3 regions of the Enterobacter wuhouensis genome follow, and region 3 is predicted to be linked to each of the others. Evidence: predicted binding sites of a transcription regulator. Region 3 holds the regulator's gene; each other region holds the start of a gene.
What was found. Region 3 encodes Fur, which represses iron uptake genes when iron is present. Its sites were predicted from a motif close to ATAATAATGAGAACNACTATCAA; they were not measured.

Region 1: the regulator Fur is predicted to act here: its motif matches at 3,036-3,058, upstream of sodA (superoxide dismutase [Mn]).
Region 2: the regulator Fur is predicted to act here: its motif matches at 1,255-1,277, upstream of feoA (ferrous iron transporter A).

The regions. Positions count from the first base shown of each region.
Region 1 is NZ_CP142124.1:4,709,231-4,713,844, forward strand. Features, by position in the region: gene cpxR (envelope stress response regulator transcription factor CpxR) at 1-122, shown strand, start outside; gene cpxA (envelope stress sensor histidine kinase CpxA) at 119-1,492, shown strand; gene yiiM (6-hydroxyaminopurine reductase) at 1,591-2,265, opposite strand; gene sodA (superoxide dismutase [Mn]) at 2,342-2,962, opposite strand; gene rhaT (L-rhamnose/proton symporter RhaT) at 3,251-4,285, shown strand; gene rhaR (HTH-type transcriptional activator RhaR) at 4,286-4,614, opposite strand, start outside.
Region 2 is NZ_CP142124.1:4,428,955-4,433,568, reverse strand. Features, by position in the region: gene feoB (Fe(2+) transporter permease subunit FeoB) at 1-957, opposite strand, end outside; gene feoA (ferrous iron transporter A) at 987-1,214, opposite strand; gene VPX56_RS21210 (Tex family protein) at 1,550-3,880, opposite strand; gene greB (transcription elongation factor GreB) at 3,967-4,440, opposite strand.
Region 3 is NZ_CP142124.1:1,425,797-1,430,410, forward strand. Features, by position in the region: gene glnS (glutamine--tRNA ligase) at 1-45, shown strand, start outside; gene chiP (chitoporin ChiP) at 493-1,908, shown strand; gene chiQ (ChiQ/YbfN family lipoprotein) at 1,956-2,282, shown strand; gene fur (ferric iron uptake transcriptional regulator) at 2,425-2,871, opposite strand; gene fldA (flavodoxin FldA) at 3,163-3,693, opposite strand; gene ybfE (LexA regulated protein) at 3,849-4,136, opposite strand; gene ybfF (esterase) at 4,265-4,614, opposite strand, start outside.

The DNA of each region.
Region 1 (4,614 bases), 1.5 Mb from region 3:
TCGACCGCGCTATCGACATGCACATCTCTAACCTGCGCCGCAAGCTGCCGGAACGTAAAGACGGTCACCCATGGTTTAAAACCCTGCGTGGACGCGGCTATCTGATGGTTTCCGCTTCATGATAGGAAGCTTAACCGCCCGCATTTTTGCCATCTTCTGGCTGACGCTGGCGCTGGTTTTAATGCTCGTGTTGATGCTGCCAAAACTCGACTCACGCCAGATGACGGAGCTTCTCGACAGCGAGCAACGTCAAGGCGTGATGATCGAGCAGCACGTCGAAGCCGAGCTGGCAAACGATCCGCCAAACGATTTGATGTGGTGGCGCAGGCTGTTTCGCGCCATCGATAAGTGGGCGCCACCCGGACAACGCCTGCTGCTGGTGACCAGCGAAGGCCGCGTCATTGGGGCCGATCGCAATGAAATGCAGATTATCCGTAACTTCATTGGCCAGGCGGATAACGCCGATCACCCACAGAAGAAAAAATACGGTCGCGTTGAGATGGTGGGCCCTTTCTCCGTCAGGGATGGGGAAGATAACTACCAGCTCTACCTGATCCGCCCGGCGAGCAATTCCCAGTCCGACTTTATCAACCTGCTGTTTGACCGCCCGCTCCTGCTCCTGATCGTTACGATGCTGGTCAGTTCACCGCTGCTGCTATGGCTGGCATGGAGCCTGGCAAAACCGGCGCGTAAGTTGAAAAACGCCGCGGATGAAGTGGCGCAGGGTAACCTGCGGCAGCATCCCGAACTGGAAGCCGGCCCGCAGGAGTTCCTTGCTGCCGGCACCAGCTTTAACCAGATGGTAACGGCGCTGGATCGCATGATGACCGCCCAGCAGCGCCTGCTGTCGGATATCTCGCACGAGCTGCGTACCCCGCTCACGCGCTTACAGCTCGGCACCGCCCTGCTGCGCCGCCGCAGCGGTGAGAGCAAAGAGCTGGAGCGTATTGAGACGGAAGCCCACCGCCTGGACAGCATGATTAACGATCTGCTGGTGATGTCGCGTAACCAGCAGAAAAACGCGCTGGTGAGCGAAACGGTGAAAGCCAATCACCTGTGGCACGAGGTGCTGGACAACGCGGCGTTCGAAGCGGAGCAAATGGGTAAATCCTTTACCGTCAACTTCCCGCCGGGCCCGTGGCCGCTGTACGGTAACCCCAACACGCTGGAAAGCGCGCTGGAGAACATCGTGCGTAACGCCCTGCGCTACTCGCACACGAAGATTGAGGTGGCGTTCTCGGTGGATAAAGACGGGATTACCGTCATTGTCGATGACGACGGTCCTGGCGTCAGCCCGGAAGACCGCGAGCAGATTTTTCGTCCGTTCTACCGTACCGACGAAGCGCGCGACCGCGAATCTGGCGGCACGGGGCTGGGGCTGGCGATTGTTGAAACCGCCATGCAGCAGCACCGCGGCTGGGTAAAAGCCGACGACAGCCCGCTGGGCGGGCTGCGGTTAACGCTGTGGCTACCGTTGTATAAGCGTTCGTAGTTTTCCCCTCACCCCGGCCCTCTCCCCAAAGGGGCGAGGGTGTTCAAGTCCCCTCTCCCCTTTGGGGAGAGGGTTAGGGTGAGGGGTAAAGCGTCGCCTTATTTACCCCACAATCTCCGCGAATTATCCTCAATCTTGCCGCTTACGCGCCGCTTCTGCATCGTTCTGGTCCAGCTGGTTGATAACCCCGCCGCCGACAGCAGGCGGTGATACTGCTCGTCGTCAAACGGCATATGCCAGGCAATGGCGCAGGCGTCATACACCGAAACATCGCTCAGGCGCGACGCCAGCTCAAGCGGCGCGTCCGCAGAAACCTGCCCAGCCAGCACCACGCGGTACAGCCAGCCGGTCTTACCCGCAATTTGCAGCTGCTCGGACATATCGCTGATGCCAAAATGGTAGTTGAGCTTAAAGCACGGCGAGCGCGGCTGCGTCACCTGAATCAGGGCATCGCCCCAGCGGTAAATATCACCGATAAAGACGTTTTGCTCGGTCAGCCCTTCGGTTGAGAGGTTCTCGCCGAACGCGGGCGCAACAAACAGATCCGCCTGTTCGGGGAATTCGGCTTTCCAGTACGGGTAGTGCTCGCGCGGATAGTGGCACAGCGCGCGCTCGGGCCCGCCGTGGATTTTCTTCTCCGCCTGCTCATCCCCCGCCAGCCCCAGCTCGGTGAGGGTGAGTTCGCCGTCAACCTGCAGTTTGGCAATAGCGCTCGGGCGACTACCATCGTAATCCCTTATTTTTCCGGAGAATACATTAACGGGATAGCTCATCGCGGCTCCTTACGCAGATTGTGGGTATAAAAAAAGCGAGTCATCAGACTCGCTTCTCACAGGCGTCAATGCAACCTTATTTTTTAGCGGCGAAACGCGCTGCTGCTTCGTCCCAGTTCACCACGTCCCAGAAGGCTTTGATGTAGTCCGGGCGACGGTTCTGGAATTTCAGGTAGTAAGCGTGTTCCCACACGTCCAGACCCACGATTGGGAAGCCGGATGCGCCAGAGATTGCTTCACCCATCAGCGGGGAGTCCTGGTTAGCGGTAGACACTACTGCCAGCTTGTCGCCTTTCAGCACCAGCCACGCCCAGCCAGAGCCGAAACGGGTTGCAGCGGCTTTTTCGAATTCCGCTTTGAAGTTGTCTACGGAACCGAAGTCGCGCTCGATAGCCGCTTTCAGGTCGCCCTGCAGGGTGGTACCGGTTTTCAGGCCTTTCCAGAACAGGCTGTGGTTAGCGTGACCGCCCGCGTTGTTACGCAGCACGGTTTTCTTGTCAGCTGGCAGCTGGTCCAGTTTGGTAATCAGCTCTTCAGCAGACAGGTTCGCGAACTCTGGCAGGCTTTCCAGCGCGGCGTTCGCGTTGTTCACATAGGTCTGGTGGTGTTTAGTGTGATGGATTTCCATCGTCTGCTTGTCGAAATGCGGTTCCAGTGCGTCGTAGGCATACGGCAGGGATGGCAGTGTATAACTCATAATCCTCTCCATTATTGTCGGGCGGCACAGCTGTTAATGCCGCGTAAGCAGTTGGTTCATTATAGTTAATTAAATGATATTGAAAATGATTATCAATGCCGTAGTTTTTATAAGGTTATTCATTTTTCGATTAATAGCGGAATTGTGAGTCTGCTCACGCGGTTAACGTGCTGATTGCCATCCAGAACAAAAGTGCGGCAACCTTCTGAAGGTTCCCAAACCGCCTAATTTTTACACTCATCAAGTCGGCGGGAAGCCACCGACTATAAAAACGATGAGGATGTAAAAATGAATCATGCGATTACGATGGGTATTTTCTGGCATTTGATAGGCGCGGCCAGTGCTGCCTGTTTCTATGCCCCGTTTAAAAAGGTAAAAGGCTGGTCGTGGGAAACCATGTGGTCCGTAGGCGGTACCGTCTCCTGGCTGATTTTGCCGTGGACCATTAGCGCCATGCTGCTCCCGGATTTCTGGGGCTACTTCTCCTCCTTCAGCGCCTCTACCCTGCTGCCGGTCTTCCTGTTCGGCGCGATGTGGGGCATCGGCAACATCAACTACGGCCTCACCATGCGCTATCTCGGCATGTCGATGGGCATCGGCATCGCGATTGGCATCACGCTTATCGTCGGCACCCTGATGACGCCGATCCTCAACGGTCACTTCGACGTGCTGATTAACACGCAGGGCGGACGAATGACGCTGCTGGGCGTGCTGGTCGCGGTGATCGGCGTGGGTATCGTCACCCGCGCGGGCCAGCTGAAAGAGCGCAAGATGGGCATCAGGGCCGAAGAGTTCAACCTGAAGAAAGGCCTGCTGCTGGCGGTGATGTGCGGCATCTTCTCGGCGGGCATGTCGTTCGCCATGAACGCCGCCAAGCCGATGCACGAAGCGGCTGCCGCGCTGGGCGTCGACCCGCTGTACGTTGCCCTGCCAAGCTACGTGGTGATCATGGGCGGCGGCGCGCTGGTGAACCTCGGTTTCTGCTTCATTCGTCTGGCAAAAGTGAAGAACCTGTCGGTAAAAGCCGACTTCTCGCTGGCAAAACCGCTCATCATCACCAACGTGCTGCTCTCCGCGCTCGGCGGCCTGATGTGGTACCTGCAGTTCTTCTTCTACGCCTGGGGCCACGCCAGCATTCCGGCGCAGTATGACTACATGAGCTGGATGCTGCACATGAGCTTCTACGTGCTGTGCGGCGGGCTGGTTGGGCTGGTGCTGAAGGAGTGGAACAACGCCGGGCGTCGTCCGGTGGGCGTGCTGAGCCTGGGCTGCGTGGTGATTATCATTGCCGCCAACATCGTTGGCCTCGGCATGGCGAACTGATTACGCCGCCTTTCGACTGCGATGACGCCACTGAACCGGCGTCATCCCCACCTCGCGGTTAAACACCACCGAAAAGTAGTTACTGTCCTCAAAGCCGCAGCGCATCGCCACTTCGCTTACCATCAGCTCCGTATGCTGCAGCAGATACTGGGCGTGGCAGATGCGCAGCTGGCGCAGGTAGTGGTTGACCGTCATCCCCGTCTGGGTGCGGAACTGCTGGCGCAGCGCACGCTCGCTGCACTGCTCCTGCTCGCAAAATTTCTCCAGCACGAAGCTTCTGTTCAGGCTGCCCGCAAGCGTGGTGATGAGCTTATCCAGCAGCGCCTCTT
Region 2 (4,614 bases), 1.8 Mb from region 3:
CACGAAGATCGCCACGGAACCGGCGTCGAAAACAGGCTGGAGCGCGCCGCCGATGTTAATGGCGAGCAGGAACATCAGGTACATCACCAGTAAAAACACCGGCAGTCCCAGGAAGCGGTTAAGCACAATTTTGTCCACGGCGGCGGTAAAGCGGCTTGGCTCTGCCGTCAGGGCGTTGCTGACCACGTCGCAAATCGCGGCGATGGCCTGATAGCGCGCGTCCGCAATGTGCAGCGCGGGGTCGTCAAGCTCGTTGCTCAGGTGCGCCAGCGCAACGTCGAGTTTATCTGCCGCATCGCCCGCGTAGGCGCGGCTGTAGATATCACCTTCCAGCATCTGCAGGCCGAGCCACTGGCGCTGTCTGGCGGGCATGGATTTGTCCATCTCCTGCGCCAGCCTGTCCGCTTCGCGCAGCAGCGGCTGCGCGTAGTGCACCAGCTCAACGTCGGCATTGCCCGCATGACGATCGATTGCCAGCTTTAGGGCATCAATGCCGCGTGCGCGGGTAGAAACCAGCGGAACCACCGGACAGCCCAGGCGAGCGGAGAGAGCGTCGACGTCGATGCGCAGTTTTTGCTTCTCTGCGATGTCGAGCATGTTGAGCGCCACGATGCAGGGAATACCCAGCTCAAGCAGCTGCAGCGTGAGATAGAGATTACGCTCAAGGTTAGAGGCATCGACCACGTTAATTAATAAATCCGCGTCGCCGCTCAGAATATAGTGGCAGGCAATCTGCTCATCGAGAGAGGTTTGGGATGAAATGGTGGTGAGCGAATAGGTGCCGGGCAGATCGACCAGCGTGACCTGGTTGTCCGTCGTCGTGAACTGGCCTTCTTTACGTTCAACCGTCACGCCTGCCCAGTTACCCACGCGCTGGCGTGCGCCGGTGAGCTGATTAAATAAGGTTGTCTTGCCGGAATTAGGATTGCCAATTAAGCCAATAGTTAATTTTTTCATTGTTTTAGACTCGCTGAACCGCTGGCGTGTTATTGAGATAAGGCTTCGACTTCAATTAACGCGAGGTCTTTTTTTCGGAGTACCAGATTAACGCGCCGGGTTTCGATATGAACAGGGTCGCCCAACGGCGCTACGCGCACCACCTGAAATGATGAGCCGGGCAGCATGCCTAGCGATAACAGCTTCTGCCGATAGGCCGGGCTAATTTCACGGGTAAAACCGGTAATTTTCCATGCACTGTCTGGAGTGAATTGCATAGCGCCTGATTCCACGAGAGGTTAAATAATCTACACTGCGATGATAATGAGAATAGTTTTTATCAGCAATAATAAAACTGTGACGGAATGTTGTTTGCGGTATTAATTTACGGCTTGTTTGACCTTGCTCAATATTTGCCGAATTGCCTGGAAAACGAAAAGGGGAGTATTTGTTAACGGGGTGATAATTGGTGGTTTAAATATGGATATGCAATCGGTTTCATATATTTCGAATAATATTTCCCCTCACCCCGGCCCTCTCCCCAAAGGGGCGAGGGTGTAATCGTTCCCTCTCCCCTTTGGGGAGAGGGTTAGGGTGAGGGGTGTTAACAGCCTTAGCGTTTCTTACCCATTGCCGCCGCCAGCGCATCCATCATCGCGCTGTTGCCTGCCGGCTGGGCGTCACGACCGCGCGGCTTCGCGGCTTTAGCCGCAGGACGCTGCTGCTCGCGGCCACCGCCGTTGCCGCCGCGGCGCGCGTTGGTTTCGCCGGGCTGCTCGTCGAGACGCATGGTTAAAGCGATACGCTTGCGCTGCAGATCCACTTCCAGCACTTTGACCTTCACGATGTCGCCCGCTTTGACCACGGTGTGCGGGTCTTCAACGAACTTGTCGGCGAGGGAGGAAATATGCACCAGACCGTCCTGATGCACGCCGATATCCACAAACGCGCCAAAGTTGGTGACGTTAGTGACTGCGCCCTCCAGCACCATGCCCGGCAGGAGATCGTTCATGGTCTCCACGCCGTCGGCAAAGGTCGCGGTTTTAAACTCAGGACGCGGATCGCGGCCCGGTTTTTCCAGCTCTTTGATGATGTCGGTGACCGTCGGTACGCCAAACTGCTCGTCGGTAAAATCAGACGCTTTCAGGTTACGCAGCGCGCCGTTGTCGCCCATCAGGTCTTTCAGCGCCTGCTGGGTCGCGGCCAGAATGCGCTCCACCACCGGGTAGGCTTCCGGGTGAACGGTAGAGGCATCGAGCGGGTTATCGCCGTGGTTGATGCGCAGGAAGCCCGCGCACTGCTCAAACGCTTTTGGCCCCAGACGGCTCACCTTCAGCAACTGCTGACGGTTCTGGAACTGGCCGTTCTCATCGCGCCAGGCCACGATGTTCTGCGCCATCATGCGGGTTAAGCCCGCCACGCGGGTCAGCAGGGGCACGGAGGCGGTGTTCAGATCGACGCCGACGGCGTTCACGCAGTCTTCCACAACCGCGTCCAGCTTGCGCGCCAGCTGCGTCTGGCTCACGTCGTGCTGGTACTGGCCCACGCCGATGGATTTCGGGTCGATTTTCACCAGCTCCGCCAGCGGGTCCTGCAGGCGACGGGCGATAGAGACCGCGCCGCGCAGGGAAACGTCGAGATCCGGGAACTCCAGCGCCGCCAGCTCGGAGGCGGAATAGACGGATGCGCCCGCTTCGCTGACGATCACTTTCTGCGCCGTCACTTTCGGGAACTGCTTCTGCACGTCGAGGTAGAAACGTTCGGTTTCGCGTGACGCCGTGCCGTTGCCGATGGCGACCAGCTCCACGTTGTATTTTTCGCACAGCGCCGCCACCACGACGGCCGCTTTCGCTGCCTGGCCGGTGTGCGGATAGATAGTATCGGTCGCCACCAGCTTGCCGGTGCCGTCAACCACGGCGACCTTCACGCCGGTACGCAGGCCCGGATCGAGACCCATGGTGGCGCGCAGGCCCGCAGGAGCGGCCATCAGCAGGTCGTGCAGGTTACGGGCAAACACATTGATCGCTTCGTCTTCGGCGCGCTCGCGCACGGTGCCCATCAGCTCGGTTTCGAGGTGCATCAGCACCTTGATGCGCCAGGTCCAGCTCACCACGCCTTTGCGCCAGCTGTCCGCCGGAGCGTTGTTCAGGCGCAGGCTGAGATGATCGATGATGATCTGCTCGCAGTGGCTCTCTTTCGGCGGCTCGTCAAACTGAGGGTCGGCGTTCAGGGAGAGCTGCAGCACGCCTTCGTTGCGGCCGCGGAACATCGCCAGCGCGCGGTGAGACGGTGCGGTAGAAATCGGTTCGTGGTGATCGAAGTAGTCGCGGAACTTCGCGCCTTCTTCCTCTTTGCCCGCCACCACGGTAGAGACGATGTGGGCATTCTTCCACAGATAGTCACGCACTTTAGCGAGCAGGGCGGCGTCTTCAGAGAAGCGCTCCATCAGAATGTAGCGTGCGCCGTCGAGAGCGGCCTTGGTGTCCGCTACGCCTTTGTCGGCGTCGATGAATTTCGCCGCTTCGGTTTCCGGGTCGTGGGACGGCTCGTTCCACAGCAGGTCGGCCAGCGGCTCAAGGCCCGCTTCAATCGCAATCTGCCCGCGCGTGCGGCGCTTCGGCTTGTACGGCAGATAGAGATCTTCGAGTTCGGTTTTGCTCAGGGTGCCGTTGATGGCTTTTTCCAGGTCGCTGGTGAGCTTGCCCTGTTCGCCAATGGATTTAAGGATTGCCTGACGTCGGTCTTCCAGCTCGCGCAGGTAGCCCAGACGGGTTTCCAGGTTACGCAGCTGCGTGTCGTCCAGACCGCCGGTGACTTCCTTACGATAGCGTGCAATAAACGGCACGGTGTTCCCTTCATCAAGCAGGCGAACGGCAGCTTCTACCTGTTCGGCCCTGGCCTGAATATCACCCGCAATAATGCGGCAGAGCGAATCTTTCATCATGGCTTTATCATCTTGTGGGTCAAAAATCAGGGGATAGTTATACGGGCTGGCACGGCAAAATGCCAGCCGGGGAGGGCGCTCTCGGACTATTTAACGTACTCGATTTCGTTCACGTACCAGCTCGCTTCACCGGACGGCGTCTGGACGACGGCCAGATCGCCCACTTCCTTTTTCAGCAGCGCGCGGGCCATCGGCGAATCGATAGAGATGTAATCCTTACGACCAAAAATTTCATCGTAGCCAACGATGCGAAAGCGCAGGGTGTTACCGTCGTCATTTTCGATCTCCACCCAGGCACCGAAGAACACCTTGCCCTCCTGCTGCGGGGAGTAATCGACAATTTTGAGATTTTCGAGGCACTTTGTCAGATACCGCACCCGGCGGTCGATTTCGCGCAGCCGCTTTTTGTTGTACTGGTAGTCCGCATTTTCGCTGCGATCGCCCAGGCTTGCGGCCCAGGTGACCTTTTTGGTCACTTCCGGGCGCTCCTCGCGCCACAGGTAATCCATCTCTTTTTTGAGTTTTTCGTACCCTTCGCGGGTGATCAGGGGCGTTTTCATGGTGAAGCCTTTGCTGCCGGTTAACTGTCTTGCGCACAATACGTACCACAGAGTGTAACAGACAGGATTAATAATGATTTATGTGATGAAATGAGCAGATAAGCTGCTGTTAAATATGCTTTGTAACAATTTCGACTAGAATTTATACCAGAATTAGCTGGTCGAATACGTGCA
Region 3 (4,614 bases):
CGTACCGTAGGTCTGCGTGACACCTGGGCTAAAATCGGCGAATAATATCGCTGCTCTGGTCAATGAGAAACAAACGCCGCGGTAAGCGGCGTTTTTTTTATTTATCGATCATGTCATTAACGGACTGTTGAAATACTATTTCCCCAAAAAACAGGTCAATGAGGTGCTACTTATTTTTCTAAAAAAAGTTTGTGTATTTATCAAATTACATAAGGTCAAAAAATAGGCATAAAATTTCGGCGTTACTGCCTGAAAAATCTCGCTATATCCCGTCATTCCTCGCTTCACCGCAAATGTTACAAAGCACTACTAATTATGTGCACTTCGTCATAATCCTGACTTTTGCTTATTAAAAAGCATTGATAATTCGCGTCGCGAAAAATAACCTAAAGGCGGTAGTTAATTCGAGGGTATTTCTAACTACCCCTGACCATTAGGTCTTTTATATTTTCGCCGTTTTAGGCGTTTTAATTCGTCAAAGAGGAATAATCTATGCGTACGTTCAGTGGCAAACGTAGTGCGCTGGCGCTGGCTATCGCCGGCGTGACGGCAATGTCGAGCCTGGTAATTACCCCAGAAGCTAAGGCAGAAGGATTCATCGATGATTCTACCCTCACGGGCGGTATTTATTACTGGCAGCGTGAGCGTGACCGTAAAGACGTCACAGAAGATAAATATAAAACCAACCTTTCTCACTCCACCTGGAACGCCAACCTGGACTTCCAGTCGGGTTATGTCGCCGATATGTTTGGTCTGGATATCGCCGCGTTTACGGCCATTGAAATGGCTGAAAACGGCGACAGCGCACACCCGAACGAAATTGCCTTCTCCTCCAGCAACAAAGCCTATAAAGAAGACTGGTCCGGCGATAAAAGCGGTATCAGCCTGTACAAGGCCGCAGCGAAATTCAAATATGGTCCGGTCTGGGCGCGCGGGGGCTATATTCAGCCAACCGGCCAGACGCTGTTAGCCCCGCACTGGAGCTTTATGCCGGGCACCTATCAGGGCGCAGAAGCCGGGGCGAATTTTGACTACGGCGATGCGGGCGCGCTGAGCTTCTCCTATATGTGGACCAACGAGTACAAAGCGCCGTGGCACATCGAGATGGACAAGTTCTATCAGGGCGATCGTAAAACCAAAGTGGATTATCTCCACTCTTTGGGTGTGAAGTACGACTTTAAAAATGACCTTGTCCTGGAAGCGGCGTTTGGTCAGGCTGAAGGCTATATGGATCAGTATTTTGCTAAGGCATCGTATAAATTTGATATCGCTGGCAGCCCGCTTTCAACCAGCTATCAGTTCTATGGCGCACGTGATAAAGCCGATGCGCAAAATAACTTAAAGACTAACGATGACGTCGCGCTGGCCAACGATTTATATGACGGCACGGCCTGGCTGCAGGCTTTAACCTTTGGCTACAAAATTGGCCAGGTCGATCTTCGTCTGGAAGGTACCTGGGTTAAAGCAGACGGTAATCAGGGCTTCTTCCTGCAGCGCATGACGCCAACCTACGCTTCCTCAAACGGACGCTTAGATATTTGGTGGGATAACCGCTCTGACTTCAACGCCAATGGTGAAAAAGCGGTCTTCTTCGGCGCGATGTACGATCTCAAAAACTGGAACCTCGCAGGCTGGTCGGTTGGCGCTTCCTACGCTTACGGCTGGGATGCAAAACCAAGCAGTGCACCAATCTACGATCAGAGCCAGCGCCTGAAAGAATCTGCCTACAGCCTGGATGCAGCATATGTACTGCAGGATGGTCGAGCCAAGGGCACGATGTTCAAGCTGCACTTCACGCAGTATGACAACCATTCCGATCTGCCAAGCTATGGCGGTGGCTACAACAACATCTTCCAGGATGAGCGTGACGTGAAATTCATGGTTATCGCACCATTCACTATCTTCTGATGAACGCGCCGGCGGGCTATGTCCCGCCGACATGGAGACTGCACATGATGAAAAAAATGGTAATCGTCGCGCTGCTGGCATCGGGGCTGGTGGGGTGTGCGCAGGATCGGGCGCAGAAAGAGGATTCACGTCTTAAAGAGGCGTACAGCGCCTGCATCAACACTGCACAAGGATCGCCGGAGAAAATCGAGGCCTGTCAGAGCGTGCTTAACGTGCTGAAGAAAGAGAAAGCGCATGAGCAGTTCGCGACGCAGGAGAACGTCCGCGTAATGGATTATCAGGCCTGCATTCAGGCGCGTAAAACCGGTAACGATCAGGACGTAGCGAAGCGTTGCGATAAGATCTGGGACGAGATCCGCAATAACAATAAATAAGTTGCTTTACGCCCGGTGGCGCTGCGCTTACGGGGCCTACAACGGTGTCACAGCCCGTAGTCCCCGTAAGCGCAGCGCCACCGGGCTTTTTTCAGGCAAAAAAAAGCCAACCTTACGGCTGGCTCAGAGTATGAACACTCACTTATTTTGCGTCGTGCGCATGTTCATTTTCGCGGCAATCGCCTTCTGCACAGTGACCGTAGAGGTACAGGCTGTGGTTGGTCAGGCGGATGCCGTGACGCGCGGCGATTTCACGCTGGCGTGATTCGATTGAATCATCGCTGAATTCAATGACCTTGCCACAATCGAGGCAGATCAGGTGATCGTGGTGGTGCTGCTGGGTCAGTTCGAAAACGGATTTACCGCCTTCGAAATTATGACGGGTAACAATGCCCGCGTCATCGAACTGGTTCAGCACACGATACACGGTTGCCAGCCCAATCTCTTCGCCCATGTCGATAAGACGCTTGTAAAGGTCTTCCGCACTGACATGGTGATTGTCTGGCCCCTGAAGCACTTCAAGGATTTTTAACCGAGGAAGCGTTACTTTCAGGCCAGCCTTCTTTAATGCGGTATTGTTGTCAGTCATGCGGAATCTGTCCTGTTGCTAAACGATTCACTTCTAAAGAAGAAGTGACAGAAAATGCACTTGGGATAATGCGTCTCATTATAGAACTGCCATGCCTAAATGAAAACTGCAAGTCTCAAGCAAAGTATGCTTATAAAAACGTGGTATCACCAACAAACTTGTTCGATGGCACCCACTTTTTACCAGGGGGATATTGTACAGGTCTGAGCGAAAAAGTTAAAAGTTTGTAGCAATTAATTTAATCGGTTTTACCTGGAAAACGGGCGCAGCCGGAGCTGCGCCGCAGGAGTATCAGGCGTTAAGGATGTCGTCCAGGTTCAGCTCTTCGCGAACCTGCTTAACCCATTTTTCAACGCGCTCAGCGGTGAGTTCCGGCTGGCGATCTTCGTCGATAGCCAGACCCACGAAGTGGTCGTCATCCGCCAGGCCTTTGGACGCTTCAAAGTGGTAACCCGCCGTCGGCCAGTGGCCTACGATAGCAGCACCGCGCGGCTCAATGATGTCGCGGATGGTGCCCAGCGCGTCGCAGAAGTACTCTGCATAGTCTTCCTGATCGCCGCAGCCGAACAGGGCAACGAGCTTGCCGTTGAAGTCCACTTCTTCCAGGGTTGGGAAGAAATCATCCCAGTCGCACTGCGCTTCGCCGTAGTACCAGGTGGGAATGCCCAGCAGCAGGATGTCATAGCCTTCGAGATCTTCTTTGCTGCTCTTGGCGATGTCGTGCACATCGGCAACGTCTTTACCGAGCTGTTTTTGAATGTTTTTTGCGATATTTTCGGTATTGCCGGTATCACTGCCGAAGAAAATGCCGATGATTGCCATGAGTAAAATAACCTCTTGAAACTTAATGGTATGGTGGCGCAATTTGTCCACGGATAAGGGCAATAATAGCAGAACAGGCAACCCTGCGGAAACAGCTATCGCGCAGGACTGCACTCTGTGCTACATGAAAAGGGTAATAAAGGAGATTTTCAGACTTATGCCTTGCCGCGCAATGTCTCAAGCTGGGTGATTAACATCTCTTCAATCAGCTCGCTGCGGCTGATGTTACGCGCCTCGGCCAGCTCATTCAGTGCATCGACGGCATCGGCATTGAGCTTCAGTTCGACACGCTTAAGCCCACGATTTTTATCGCGTTTAAGCTGGTTGCGTTTATTAATACGCAGCTGTTCATCGCGCGAAAGCGGATTCGTTTTCGGTCGTCCCGGTCGACGCTCATTCGCGAACAGATCTAGTGTCGTACGGTCCGTTTGTTCTTTGGCCATGATTCTGAGACTTCGGGGGAAACACGCCGCCCTGCTAATGCCCGGGCGATAAGCGCGCCATCATACATCAGCGAAAACGGCACGCCAACGACTGGAAGCCCGCAGACTTCCAGTCGCTGTCTTTTTAATCAATTCGCTGTATCAGTGAGATAGCGACGGATGGCACGCAGTACGGCGTCAGGCTTTTCGGCGTGAACCCAGTGTCCGGCACCGGCGATAACGTGGGCGCGCGCCTGCGGGAATTGTGCCAGCAGGGCGTCACGGTACGCGTCGGTGACGTAAGGTGAGTTCCCGCCGCGGATAAACAGGGTAGGGTGCGGCCAGGCGGGAATGCTTTCCCAACCCACGATGTTGTTGTACTGCTCCCAGAGCACCGGCACGTTAAAACGCCATTGCCCGTCGACGAACGACTTCAGCAGGAACTGCACGACCCCTTCCTCATCCAGATGCTCACGCATCACGGCGGCAGCCTGCTGGC